2 regions of the Paludisphaera borealis genome follow, and region 2 is predicted to be linked to the other one. Evidence: riboswitches for the same ligand, from Rfam matches in the RefSeq annotation. Region 2 holds a riboswitch; the other holds the start of a gene.

Region 1 (7,177 bases), 3.1 Mb from region 2:
CCCCGCGGCTCGGCGACGGCGGCCGACGCGGCGGAAAGCGGCGGCGGTTCGGCCCGGCGGCGGCCGACGCGGTCGGCCAGGCCGGGGACCGTCTCGGCCGCCACCCACGGCCCGTCCCCCTTGCGCACCGCGGCTCCCGGGGCGAGCTTTCCCGCAACTGCAAGCTCGACCAGATCCGACGACGACACGGGGCCGATGTCGGTCCCGTTGAGCTTGTAGAACCACTCGGCGGCCATGATGCGGGCGTCCCTCGTTAGCGGTCGAAATCCTCGTCCTCACGCGCCGGTCGGCTCGTTTTCCTCTTTTCAAGAAAGAGGTTGCGACGTCGACAGGGCGACGGGCTTGGTCGCCGTCGACGAGCTATTCGGCGATGCGCCATGACTATTGAGCGTGGTCGTCGGATTCCAAGACGCCGCCGGCGGCAACGGGTCCAGCTCGTCGAGCAGGGCGAGCAGGTCGACTTCGATCTTGAGGCAGAGCTGATCGAGGGGAAGGTGGTTCAGGCTCGTCGTCGCGAACGGGAATTGCAGCTCGGTGCCGATCTTATCGAGGGCCAACACCGGCGCGGCCACGAGCATCACCGCCAGAGGCGTGAACCATTCGCAGTCATCCAAAAGTGCGAACGGCAAGGTCGTGAGGAACAGCACGAGGAAGCGACGGATCTCGATGCGATAGGCCAGCGGCAGCGGCGTGGATCGGATTCGCTCGCAAGCGCCCATGTGGTCGATCAGGCCCGCCCTCTGAGTTTCCGCTTGATGATATGCGAAGGGGCTCATGCCGTGGTTGTCGAGAGCGTCGCGAAGCAACGTCCCGAGGTGCATCGCCACGGCGTTCGGCATATGATGACAGGCCAGAAGGCGCTGCGAGGCCTTGTCTCCCAACAACGACTCCAACGACGTGCTCTCTCGCAGGTCGCGGAGGTCGAGGCGGGTCGCGTGGGGGAACGCGGCCGTCCACCGGATCATCTGTTCGCGCCAGGCTCGATCGGCCGGACCATAGGAAAGCGCTCCGATCACCAGATTGCGACTCTGGTTGATGATTCCGCCCCAGAGCCGCCGACCTTCCCACCAGCGGTCGTAACCGGCGTTGGTCCGCAGCACGAGCAGGAGGCCGAGCGCGGCGCCGGCGATCTCGTGGGGGCCGACGTTCGTATGCAACGTCTCGACCGTCTCGCTCATATGGATCGCCGTGACCAGAAAAGCGAAGCTGCCGAGGACCAGTACCCGAAGCACGATGAGCGGGACCGCCGAGCCTTCGATGCCGAAGACCTCGGCCCAGAAGTGGATTTCCTTGTCACGGAGTCTCACGAAACAACACCTCTCAGATTCTCGGCGCCAGGGCCGATCGGGAATAAGTCCGGACTCGCACCGGCGAGGACGGGCCGTCGCGAACGCCCTCGGACCGGGATCGCCGCCGATCGGCGACCCGGGCGAACCTCACTTGGCCGAGGGCTTCGACGACTCCTCGCGCAGAGCCTTGGCTTCGGGGTGTTCCGGGTCGGCCTTGAGCACCTCGTCGAGCGTCGCGCGGGCCGCGTCGTCTTTCTTGAGGCCGAGCTGCGCGCGGGCGAGCTTGACCTTCAGGTCGTTGGGTTTCTTGGGCTTCATCTTCAAACCGACCTCGTATTCCTCGACGGCCCGCTCGTACTTCTTGCCGGCCGACAGGGCGTCGCCCAACAGGACGTGGGCCGACGGGTCGTAGACGTCGACGTGGAGGCATTCCTCGGCCCATTTTTCGGCCTGGGCGGCGTCGCCGGCGGCCAGCCAACGCTCGGCCAGAACCTTGCGGACGCCGAGGTCGTCGGCGTCGTTGGCGGCGATCAGGGCCATGTCGTTCAGGAAGGCCTCGGTCTTCTTCTGCCGCAAGTGGACCCGGGCCAGGCCGGCGATCCACTTGGTGTGCTGGGGGTCGTCCTTGCGGGCCATCTCGTACAGCTTCTCGGCGGCGTCGAGCCGGCCGGCCTTGAGCGTCAGCTCGGCCATCAAATCGACGACCCGCTCGTTGGGATGCTTGGAGTCGAGAGCCGGTTCGATCAAGGCCAGTGCGGCGTCGTCGTCGCCGATCGACATCATCAAGCGAGCTTTCACGTAGCTGGCCAGCGGGTGGTTCGGCTTCAGCTTCAGGGCCTTGTCGGCCAGCGGGCGGGCCGCCTTGAGGTCGCGGCGCGCGTAGTGCTCGTAGGCCATCCGGGCGTTCAGGTCGGGGTCGTCGGGCTTCGCCTTGAGCTGCCGTTCCAGCTCCGAGAACTTGACCGGCTTCTCCTGGTCGACGCGGGTCCGGATCGTCTGGACGACCTCGTCGAGATACGCCAGGTAGGCTTTCTCGAAATCGGCCTTGTCGACGTGGAAGCACTCGTCGATCGCGCGTTCGGTCGTCAAGCCGCGGCGGTAGGCGGCGAGCATCTTGATCTGGGCGTCGGCGCCGAACCGCTTGGCCATGTAGCGAGCGTAAAGCTGCGCCTGACAGTAGGCCATTTGGCGGTCGTCGGGCTCGTTGGGACGGATGAAGCCGAGGTTGATCGTGTCGAGGTTCAACAGCTTCGACCGGCTGGGGACGCGGTCGAGGAGCATCTTGTTCCACTCCTGGGGCCGGGGGCCTCCCTCGCTCTCGACGGCCAGGGCCTCGGTGTACCAGTGGGGGATGTTGAACTCGGTCTGCTGAAGGGTGATCACGTGAACGACTTCGTGCTTGATCACCCGAGCCCAGTTGTACGGCTTGTTGGTGGCCTTCGGGCTCGCCATGGCGACGACCTTGCCGGTGCAGGCGCCAACGGTCGGGATGAACGGCAGGCCGATCGTCCGGCCGCTGAACCACTGGTGGTTCTTCATGATCTCGATCTTGGTCTTGCCCGGCGGCGCGTAGCCGAATCCGTCGGACAGCTCGGCGAAGACCGATTCGAGATAGCGGCCGAGGTAGCTGGCCAGGAGCGAATCCTGGGTCGGGTCGTACGTGACGGTGAAGTGCTTGGTTTCGTAGGGCTGATAGGTCGCCATGTGCTTGAGCACGCGACGCATGTTGTCGGCCCGGACGTTGAACGGATCGGCGGCGAACGCCGATTCGAAGAGGCTGCCAGCCTCGTCCTCGCGGCCGATCTGCATGTAGAGCATCCCCAGGCCGATGGGGGCGTCGGCGCGGCTGGGGTCGGCCTGGGCGGCGAGCAGAAACGCGCGCTCGGCGGTGAAGTACTTGCGACGGTCGGCGAGCCGTTCGCCGAGGGCGGCGTAGAAGTTCGCGGGCCGGGGGTTGTTCATGAGGACCGAGAACTCGGCGGCGGCGGCCCCGGCGGGATCGACCCGGAGTCGGCAGGCGGCGGCGACGCGGGCCAGGGCGTCCTCGTCGCGCGGGTTGGCGACGACGGCCTTCTGCGCCGCGGCCAGGGCGTCGGCGAACCGCTCGTCGGAGATGTTCAGGTCGGCCAGCAGAACGTGGGCCGGGCCGTAGTGGGGGTTCACCGCCAGCGCCCGCTCGGCCTTCGACCGGCCGGCGGCCAGCCGATAGCCTTGAAGATCGGCCTGGCCGAGCGTCACCAGCACCTCGGGCGACAGCGGGTTGATCTGCTGCGCCCGCGCCAACTCCTTGCTCGCGGCGCGCTCATTGTAGCCGGCGAGGAACAGCCGGCCTTCCAGCCACGGGGCCTTCCAGCAATTCGAGTCGGCCTTGAAGGCGGCCTCGTAGATCTCGTTGATCACGTCGTTGAGCGCGTCGCTCAGGTCTTCGCCCCGGGCCGTGGCGCGGTAGTAGCGCTCGGCCGCCTGGCCGATCAGGACCAGCCCCTCGGCGTCTTTCACCAGCTCGGCGTTGTGGGCGTTGAAATGGTCGACGAACCACTTGCAGGCGGCGACAGCTTTCTCAAGCTCGCCGCGGGCGTCGAGGAGCCGGACGGCGGTCCAGCGGGCGGACAGGTCGTCGGGAGCAGCGGCGAGGGCCTTGGCGACCCAGGCGTCGGCCTTCTCCCAGTCGCCTCGGTTGAACGCGATCTCGGCGAGCCGGGCGGCGGCTATAGGCGATTTGGGGTCCTTGGCCGCGATCGGCTCCAGTTCCTTCACGGCCTTGTCGTACTCGCCCTGGCCGACCAGGCTTTCGGCCCTGCCCAGCGCAAGAGCGCGCTCGAATTCGGGCGTCGGCCCGCCGGGCCGTTTCTTCGCGCCGGCCGCCACGGCGTCGAACGCCTCTTCGGCCTCGGCGTAGCGGCCGTTCTGCAAGAGCCGTCGCGCGGCGTCCAGGTCGCTCGACGTGTCGGTCGCCCCGGGCGCCTGACCTGCGAGACTCGCCGCCAGGAACAGAATCACGTAGCCCATGAATCCTCCCTCCTCGATCTGTTCCCTCACGTTACCAGAATGCCGCCAACGATGGCACCGCGACTTGCCGACCGGCGGGTCCGCCGCGAAATCGCCGGCGACCGTTCTTGCCTTGCGTGGGGGCGGTGGTCGACGTTATAGTCCCGCTTACATTCGACAGGCGTCCAGCCCAACCGCTGGACAGGAAGCCGGTGAAATTCCGGCGCGGGACCGCCGCTGTAAGCGAGAAGGTCTCCGGACGAAAAGCCACTGCGAGCCACGGCTCGCGGGAAGGCGTCCGGCGACCGTTCGACTCGCGAGCCAGAATACGGCCTGACGAATGACCCATTCGATGCTTCGGCCTCAAGCATCACGGGGGGCGGACCGCCATGCGTTCCCGAACGCTGCGCGCCATCGCCTTTTTCTTTTCGTGAGGCCGCGTCCCAAGGCCCCGGAAAGGTCCACTCCTTCGCCTCCTGACTCGCTCGCGGTCGCGATCCGTCGCGCCCACCGCGCACGGTTCGCCGCGACGTCCCGACGTCCGATACGCTCGGCCCCTTCGAAGTCACGCGAAGGGGATGCGAGGCGGGGACTTTCCGCGCCCTGAAGACGCGTTTTGTTCCCATTCGGTTCTTATTGAAAGGAAATTGCATGCGATTGGCTTCACGCTTCTTCAAGGTGCTGGCCGGCGGCTTGGTTCTCGTCGTCTCGTCGTCGACGGCCCGGGCGGGCTTCGACCCGCAGGTGGGGCAGCCTGGCTCGCTCGGAATTCCGGCGTCGAGTCCGCTGTTCACTGAGTGGGCGTCGTCGGTGGTCTCATTCGATCCGGGGCCTCAAGACATCACCAATCCCAACAGCCCGCTCGTCACGTTCGGGTCGCCGTCCAACATTCTCGGCCCGCGCACGGGCGACTCGACCTATAGCGTGCTCTCGCTCGGCGACGGCGGCTCGATCACTCTGGGCTTCGACCGGCCGATCACCAACGGCGCGGGGGCCGATTTCGCGGTCTTCGAGAACGGTTTCCTTTCGGGCGGAGCGGGCATGGCGTTTCTCGAACTGGCGTTCGTCGACGTCTCGTCCGACGGCGTGAACTTCTTCCGGTTCCCGTCGATCTCGCTGACGCAGACCGACACCCAGGTCGGCGGCTTCGGGCTCCTGGACGCGAGCAACCTGCATAACCTCGCCGGCAAGTACATCGCCGGCTACGGCACGGGCTTCGATCTGGACGACCTCGTCGGCGTCTCCCCGCTGCTCGACGTCGACCACGTGTCGTTCGTACGAATCACCGACGTCGTCGGTTCGATCGATCCCCGGTACGGCAGCCGTGATTCGCTGGGCAACCTGATCAACGACCCGTTCAAGACCCCGTTCGGGTCGTCCGGCTTCGATCTCAGCGGCGTGGGAGTGATCCATGCGGCGAACGCGCCGGTGGCGGCCGTGCCGGAGCCGTCGAGCTTCGCACTCGGGTTCTGCGGAATCGCCATCGCGGCGGCGGCGGTCCGCGCCCGCTCCGCCAGGTCCGGCCGACTCGCCGCGTGAGCTGAGCACGGCCCCGAGATCAAGCGTCGATCCCCTCGAAATCCGATATTCCGAGGGGGCCGGCGCCCCGGCTTACTCTGGCTGTTCGCCTTGTCGGACTTCTCGAAGCAGGTACGTCGTCTTGGACTGCGACTCGTAGTACGTCCGCATGATCAGCTCCGACTGGACGCCCAGCAGGATGCTCATGCCGCCGGCCAGAAAGAACATGACGGCCAGCGAGGGCAGGGGGGTCTCGATAAACGTCTTGGACGCCAGGCCGGACCACCACAGCGAGGCCGGCCATGGGAAGACGTACTTGTAGTAAACCATCGCAAAGCAGCAGCCGATCCCCAGCGCGAACGACCACAGGCCGAACCGGCCGAAGAAGTGGATCGGCCGCTGGGAATACTTCTGAAGGAACCGGATCAAGATCAGGTCGAGGACGACGTTGAACGTCCGGCCAAGTCCGTACTTCGTCTTGCCGGCGGTCCGGGCGCGGTGGTTGACCACCTGCTCGGTGACGCGCGCCCCTTGCCAGGCCGCGAAGATCGGGATGAACCGGTGCATCTCGCCGTAGAGCCGCACCCCGGCCAACACGCGACGCCGGTAGGCCTTCATGGTGCAGCCGAAATCGTGGAGCGGAACGCCCGAGATCCGGGCCACCAGGCGGTTGGCGATCTTCGAGGGGATCTTGCGGCTGACGAACGCGTCCTGGCGGTTGCGCCGCCAGCCGGAGACGACGTCGTAGCCTTTTTCGAGGGTCTCCAGCAGCTTGGGGATGTCGGCGGGGTCGTTCTGACGGTCGCCGTCCATCGGCACCAGGACGTCCCCCTGGGCGAGGTCGAGCGCCGCCGAGAGCGCGGCGGTCTGGCCGCAGTTGCGCCAGAGGAACGCCGCGCGGACGTGCTCGGGATCGCGCGCCTGGATCGCCTCAAGCGCGGCGACGGTTCCGTCGGTCGAGCCGTCGTCGACGAAGATCAGCTCGTACCGCCGCGACGTCGGCCGGAGCACGGCGTCCAGCTCCTCGTGGAGCGGGCCGACGTTGTCGACCTCGTTGTAAACCGGGATCAAGACCGACAGATCGACCTTCGAGCCGTTCGACGTCGAGGGGCTTTCGGGGGGCTGCGAGGAAGTCATGAGCCGGCGTCGTTTCCGATGGTCCGATAGGCCGACACGGCGGCGCTCGGGCGGTTTCCGATGATGAACTGTTCCAGGAACCGACGGCTGACGATCAGCGAATCGAGCCGCTTCTCCAGCGATCCCTCGAACGCCCGATCCTCGACCTCGATGGCGAGATGGCCGTCGTATCGGGCGTCGGCGAGCGCCCCGAGGAACGCGCCCCAGCGGACGTCCCCCTGGCCGGGAAGCTTGGGCGAGTGCCA
Region 2 (7,177 bases):
GCCTCTCGACCGATCCGACCAGCAATACGACGTGGCCGTGCTGGGAGCCGGGGCCGCCGGCCTGGTCGCGGCGATCCGCGCCGCCGAGTGCGGCGCCCGGGTGGTGCTGGTCGAGAAGAACCGTCGAGCGGGGGTGAAGATCCTGATGTCGGGCGGGACCCGGTGCAACATCACCAACGCCCGGGGGCTGCGCCGGCTCGAAGCCGTTTCCGGACCGATCGACCCGGCGTTCGACCCGGCCCAGCGCCGGGGGACCCGCGCGATCCAGGACGCGTTCGGCGCGGGCGGCCCGTTCCTCGGCCACGCGCTGCGGCGGTTGGACGTCGACCAGACCGTGCGGATGTTCGAGTCCGAAGGCCTGGCCGTGAAGATCGAAGGCAACGGCAAGCTCTTCCCCGTATCCGACCGGGCCGTCGATGTTCTCGAAGCCCTGACGCGACGCCTGGAACGGTCAGGCGCAGAGCTGCGATGCCTGAGCCCCGTACGGTCGGTAGAGAGGCGGAACGCGGAGGACGGAGAGTCGGCTGGCTTCCGGATCGTCCTGGCCGAGGGCTCGATCGACGCCCGGCGCGTGATCCTGGCCGTGGGGGGGAAGTCGTACCCCGGCTGCGGAACGACCGGCGACGGATACGCGGTCGCCCAGGCGTTCGGCCATACGCTGATCGACCCCCGCCCTGCCCTGGTCCCTTTGCGGATCGTGCCGGAATGGCCGCTGACGCTCAAGGGTTTGACCCTCTCGGACGTGGTCGCCTCGGTTCATGGGCCGTCGGGGCCTCCGCTGCAGCAGCGCCGCGAGGCGGTCCTCTTCACGCACTTCGGGCTGAGCGGACCGGCGATCCTCGACGTCAGCCGCGCCGTGGCTCGGTACGACGGCTCCGACCGACTCGAACTTCGGCTCGACCTTCGCCCCGGCGTCTCGCGAGAGGAACTCGACGAGCGGCTTCAGACCGCGACGCGTCAGGGTCGAAGCTCGGTCAGCTCGATCCTCTCGGCCGACCTCGCCCATCGGCTCGCCGACTGCCTCCTCGACGTCTGCGGCGTGCCTCGCACCCGGATCGGCCCGGACCTGTCGCGGTCGGAGCGCCTTCGCATCGTCCAGGCGCTCAAGGGGCTCGCACTGCCGATCACCGACACCCTCGGCTTTGAAAAGGCCGAGGTCACCAGCGGCGGCGTCCACCTCGCCGAGGTGGACCCGCGAACCCTCGAAAGCCGGCTCGTCCTCGGCTTCCACCTGTGCGGCGAGGTCCTGAACCTCGACGGCCTCATCGGCGGCTACAACTTCCAGGCCGCCTGGAGCACCGGCTGGCTGGCCGGCGAAAGCGCCTCGATGCCGTCGTAACGAGCCGGACTTGTGGACCGCGCCTGAGCGTCAGGACGCATCCGGCGACGGTTGGCGAGGTAGGCCGCGGCCAGCATGACGGCCACCAGCCCTTGAAAGACCGCGGACGGCTCGGGGACCGTCTGGATGGCGGACAACGTCGGCTGCTCTGCCGTGCTCGTCGTCGAAGCCGAGATGGACGGCGGAATCATCGCGTGCTCGATCTGGATCGGAGCGGCCTCGTCCGCCCCCCCGGGCCTCTCATGTGTCCCATCCATCTGTGCGGTTGGAGTACGCGAACGCTTTGGAAGCCGACGGGCTCACGATTCTCCAAGATCAGCGCCACGTTCGGATGCCAGTGGTCGAACCGGGACGGGTTCAGTGAGTGGCGAAATTCCAGCATTTTCCACATGGCCGTGTCGGGCAACCGCCCGTCGTGCGTCGACTGATACGCTTGGCCGGCGAGGATCGCGCCGGCATGCTCGGCTTCCCATTTCGACGGATGAACGATGAAACCCATGATGATTTTCAACTCAAGATTCGGTTCGCTTGTCCCTGTCCTTTGATACGAAGCGCGCGGTCGATTAAGACCTAGAGTTCCGGCGCGGCCGTGAATTCGACCGGCGCAAGTTGCATCCAAGCAACTTGGGTCGCCGAGGAGGAACATTCGGTTGATTCCGATGCTCGTCGACAGCCAGCTGAGTCGCGGCTCGTTGCGACCGCCGTACCGATGCGGATGCCCCGCTGCGCTTCGGATCGCCCGACCGCGGGGATCGTCAACAGGACTCAAGAAGAGCGACCCGCCCAGCTTGGACGTTCGAGTTCATGTCGCACGGACCTGAGTTGAGAGGGGAAGGGATTCCCCGTCGCAAAGAGCGAAAAGTTTGAGATGTCGCTCGATAAGGAGTCGGTGGGATTTGGACAATAGACCCGATAGGATTTGAACCTATAACCTTCGGTGCCGTAGACCGATGCTCGAAATCCACAACAGCCAAGCCCGCCAATGGGTTGTGTCGATCGACCGAGGCCGATGCCCTCTATTTGCCCACCGACATTGGTCAGATTGACCCCGAGCTTGCAACCATCATGAACCGATGGCCGATGTTGCCTGACGCCGTGAAGGTCGGCATCCTGGCGATCGTCCGCGCGTGCAAGCAGTGCAACCTCCCATAGAGGCGGCCCTTCGTGCCCACTCCCGATATGTGCTCCTGTAGAGGTGACGTCCCGGCAAGGCCCCACGCCCGATGCGCCCTATGCGATCTATGCGCCCCGTTCGTCGCTCTCGCCCAGCGGTCGGCGTACGGGGTCGTCGTGGCGAAAGATTCAGGGTGCCGGACCCGAATCGTTCGTCTCGACGGCCTCCACGCCTACTATAGCTGTCACGCCTTGCAACACAAAGTTCGGCGACGCGGCGACGTTGCCCCGGCCGAAGGACTTCGTGGCCGCCCGGCGTCTCGACGAGGAGGACGTAGCCTCTGCTGCGCCCGTCTTCCTTCCGGCCTACGACCGAAGAGCGACCATGATCCGCGCCGAGCTGGAACGCGCGGTTGTCTTTATCGCGAGGTGATCGGTCGGGAGTACGACTTCCACGACCTACTATGCTCTCACTTGACGTACGCCGTCGCACTCAATGGCAATCGAGCCTTTGCGTCGTCCAACTCGACACGAGGCGAATCACGTTGGATGCGACCGGATGTTAGACGATCACACTACCCGTCGACCTGGGCCGCGTCGCTCTACCGCCGCAGTTTCTGCGTTCCTCTGAAAACGCTCAGGTCGTCTCGTCCGTACGGAGTCGCCGGGTCTGCTACTGGCTGTCGGTTCCTCGCGAGGAGCCAAGTCCGTCCGATCCCACGAACCGGTGGACTGAAGGCCGACCTCGTAATCGAAGGCTTTGCCCAACCCCGTAGCCTCATTGAGTCGGAATCCTTCGAGTCTTGACGTCAAGACGGATTCGGACGATCAAACGGACGTCGAGGGCTCGGGCCGAGAAAAGACCGGTTTCGAAGGACATCGTCGGCCTGAGTCGACTCGAATTGGATATGGCCCCAAGGGACTTGGACCTTCAATCCGCTGGTTGAGAGCAAATTGACCCGAGGCCGCCGACTCTCGTCAGGCCGACTCCGGTCGAGCCGAGGCCGATGTATCGCTGCGTTCTCCCGAGGTGATCCGCGGGCGATGCGAGAACGACCCGAGGCGGTCCGGGCCGCCCTAATTAATGTTAATCGCCCGAGCAAGCCGCCGGCAAACGCCGAGTAGGCTGAGAACTCCAACCTCCTCCGCGGGGCGCGACGACAGGACCTGTGAACTCAGACGGCGATCACAAGTTCGACAGCGGCGGTCAGGCCGCATTCGATCACGGCCCTTGCGGCCGCATGCCGGGTGGATCTGGATTCGCGAGCGGGCGCAGCCCTATAGGTGACGACCTTCGACGGTTGCTTAAAATCAAGTACGATCCATCGTCCTACCTCACCGACTTTCGCGGGCGGGAGGGGTCTGTGGGCTGCAATTCCTTCGACGTCGCAGCTTGGGCTGAACAGCACATAGCATGCCCCACGGGACCGACGTTGGCGATGCTGGACGTGGGTTCGCCGCCCATAACTTGCTCGATCGCCCGTGGACTTCGGCCGGCGCGAGTACAGCATCCGCGAGGTCTTCACGCACTCTGACGTGTGGGCATCTCGGATGCCCGTTGGTGGCTGATTCCTCACGACAAACAGCTTGTCTGGCGGTCGATCTGCCGCGACGACGATGGCTCGTCATCGGCTCATTCAAGACCATGGCCTACGATCTCAGGCGTTGAGCCTGCAAAATGTGCGGGGAAGCAGTTGTGGCGAGAACAACGTAGAGGAAGTTCCATGCTTGGTATTGACATTTCTGCGAAACAAGGTGCTACGTCAATCGTCGAAACGGGAGGTTTCACGGGTTCCCAAGGCTTGATGAATTAGGGGTTGTCAAGATCATGCACGCAGGGCCACTCGGCGGCTGGAGTGATGCCGCAACGTCTCGGCAACCCCGCGTCAAACGGTGCTTCACGCCGCTGGATTGAGTTGGATGGCCCGATGTAATGGGGTGATCTTTTCTGCGAGTCGCCTGGCCGGGGCACAAAAAATGGGGTATGCTTCCGGACATCGACGGGTTCCTCCCGCGTCGGCGGGAGGATGAAAAGGGAAGCCGGTGAGAATCCGGCGCAGGGCCGCTGCTGTATTCGGCGAGAGACCCGGCCACATAGCCACTGCGACGCGTGCGTCGCGGGAAGGCCGCTCGGGGATCGATCGTAGCCGTAAGTCAGAAGACCTGCCCGTCGTGCGACGCCAATGGTGCCCCGGACCCGGGTACGCGGCAGGTCAGGCTTCATCCGCACGTGCGGAACCCTCCTGCGTTCACGGTCCGACACCTCCATCTGCCCGGACCGGCAGGAAGGACCTTACCCTTGGATTCCTCGTTCGAACGCGAATGCGCGGGTATTCGCTCGCGCCACGCGGCACCCATCCGTCCCGTCTTCGTGGCCGCCGCCGTTTTGGCGGTCATGGCCGCCAGACTCCTTCCCCATCCGCCGAACTTCACGCCCGTCTGCGCGAGCGCCCTCTTCGGCGGCGCCTGCTTCGCCGATCGCCGCGCGGCTTTCCTATTGCCCCTCGCTTCGATGGCCCTGAGCGACCTCGCCCTCGGCTTCCAGTTTCATGCCCTGACAGAGGTCGTCTACGGCTGCTTCCTGCTGGAAGTCACCCTCGGTCTGTGGCTCCTTCTGCGCCGACGGCCCCTCCCGATCGCCGGTGCAACACTGCTCGGCGCGTTCCTCTTCTTCCTGATCACGAATGCCGCATGCTGGGTCTACTTCTATCCCAGGACGCTGGCCGGCATGAGGGACTGCTATGCCTCGGCCATACCTTTCTTCGGTTACACGCTTCTGGGAGACGCAACCCTCCTATTCGGGACGCTCGCCGTCGCCGAGGGCAGGTTCCCTGCATTGAGAGAACGAGCGATTCCTATCCTCGCATGATCTCCGGCCGGCAGCCTTTCTTCGTACGACACTCGAATCTAGGAGCTTGAATGATGACGACGGCGACGAACCTCGGTTTCCCCCGGATGGGCGCGCAACGCGAGTTGAAGAAGCCCCTCGAGCGGTTCTGGTCGAACCGGTCGAGCGGCGACGAGCTGGAAACGGTCGCGCGGCGGCTCCGCGCGGACCACTGGAAGCTTCAGCGAACGGCGGGGATCACCCACGTCCCCAGCAACGATTTCTCCCTCTACGACCACGTCCTCGACGCGGCGGTCATGTTCGGGGTGGTCCCCGACCGATTCGCCCACTTGCCGGCGGGTCCCGAACGCTACTTCGCGATGGCGCGGGGGATCGCCTACGAAGGCGGGCGCGCCGGGGCGGCGGCCCTCGAGATGACCAAGTGGTTCGACACGAACTACCATTACCTCGTGCCCGAGATCGATCCGCGCCAGGAATTCGCCCTCGGCTCGACCAAACCGGTCGACGAGTTCGTCGAGGCGAAGGCGCTCGGCGTTCTGACCAGGCCGGTCCTGCTCGGCCCTGTCTCGTTCCTCCTGCTGGCCAAGGCCAAGGGGAAGGACTTCGATCCGATCACGCTCTGGCCTCGGCTGCTTCCGGTCTACGAGGCGATCCTGGGCGCGCTCGCCGCGGCGGGGGCCGCGTGGGTCCAGATCGACGAGCCATGCCTGACGACCGACGCCTCCGCGCGGGCTCTCCCCACCCTGGAGGAGATCTATTCGCGGCTGGCGGGCGCGGCGGGGGCGACGAATATCCTGCTCGCGACCTATTTCGGCGACCTCGGCGAGGCCCTTCCCGCAGTGCTCCGCCTGCCTGTGAAGGCGGTGCACCTGGACCTCGTCCGCGCCCCGGATCAGCTCTGGCACGCGCTGCCGCTGCTCCGTCCGGAGCAGTCGCTCTCACTCGGACTGATCGACGGTCGAAACGTGTGGAAGACGGACCTGACCCGAGCCTGGGGGGTGGCCGAGGCGGCGGCCGCACGGCTAGGCTCTGATCGCATCATGATCGCCCCGTCCTGTTCCCTGCTCCACGTCCCGTTCGACCTGGATTGCGAATCGAATCTAGAGCCGGAGTTGAAGAGGTGGCTCGCGTTCGCCCGCCAGAAGCTCGACGAGGTCGCCCTGCTGGCCCGCGGCGCGTCGGAGGGCTTGCCGTCGATCGTCGAGAGTCTCGCGGAGAATCGGGCCGCGCTGAAGGGTCGCAGCGAGTCGCCTCGGGTCCGCTCTACGATCGTCCGTCGCCGGATGGCGGCGATCGCGCCCGACCAGCTCGTCCGGGCCCATCCATATCCGACGCGGCGGGTGGCCCAGCGCGGGCGCACGCCTTTGCCCCTGCTGCCGACGACCACGATCGGCTCGTTCCCGCAGACGGAGGACGTCCGCAAGGCCCGGGCCTCGTTCCGCGCGGGGAAACTGCGGGCCGACGAGTACGACGCCTTCCTCAAGGAGAAGACCGCCGAGGCCGTCCGCTGGCAGGAGGAGGTTGGGCTCGACGTGCTGGTGCACGGCGAGTTCGAGCGGAATGACATGGTGGAGTACTTCGGCGAGAACCTGGAAGGCTTCGCCTTCACGGCGAACGGCTGGGTGCAGAGCTACGGCTCGCGCTGCGTCAAGCCGCCGATCATCTTCGGCGACGTCGCTCGGCGCGGCCCGATGACCGTCGAGTGGACTCGATACGCCCAGTCCCTGACCGAGCGCCCGATGAAGGGCATGCTGACCGGGCCCGTGACGATCCTCCAGTGGTCGTTCGTCCGGGACGACCAGCCTCGTAGCGAGACATGCCGTCAGATCGCCCTGGCCATCCGGGACGAGGTCGCCGATCTTGAGGATGCCGGGATC

What was found. A riboswitch is a leader RNA that binds a small molecule or an ion and turns the genes downstream of it on or off. The one in region 2 is predicted to bind cobalamin.
Region 1: linked by a shared signal. The riboswitch ahead of BSF38_RS12755 (hypothetical protein) and the one ahead of BSF38_RS24710 (DUF6580 family putative transport protein) in region 2 are both predicted to bind cobalamin.

The regions. Positions count from the first base shown of each region.
Region 1 is NZ_CP019082.1:3,299,849-3,307,025, forward strand. It holds gene BSF38_RS12740 (AIM24 family protein) at 1-236, opposite strand, end outside; gene BSF38_RS12745 (bestrophin family protein) at 306-1,307, opposite strand; gene BSF38_RS12750 (tetratricopeptide repeat protein) at 1,437-4,298, opposite strand; cobalamin riboswitch at 4,440-4,628, shown strand; gene BSF38_RS12755 (hypothetical protein) at 4,929-5,816, shown strand; gene BSF38_RS12760 (glycosyltransferase family 2 protein) at 5,889-6,932, opposite strand; gene BSF38_RS12765 (sugar phosphate isomerase/epimerase family protein) at 6,929-7,177, opposite strand, start outside.
Region 2 is NZ_CP019082.1:6,389,482-6,396,658, reverse strand. It holds gene BSF38_RS24725 (BaiN/RdsA family NAD(P)/FAD-dependent oxidoreductase) at 1-1,339, shown strand, start outside; gene BSF38_RS24720 (hypothetical protein) at 1,273-1,530, opposite strand; cobalamin riboswitch at 4,438-4,637, shown strand; gene BSF38_RS24710 (DUF6580 family putative transport protein) at 4,752-5,321, shown strand; gene metE (5-methyltetrahydropteroyltriglutamate--homocysteine S-methyltransferase) at 5,372-7,177, shown strand, end outside.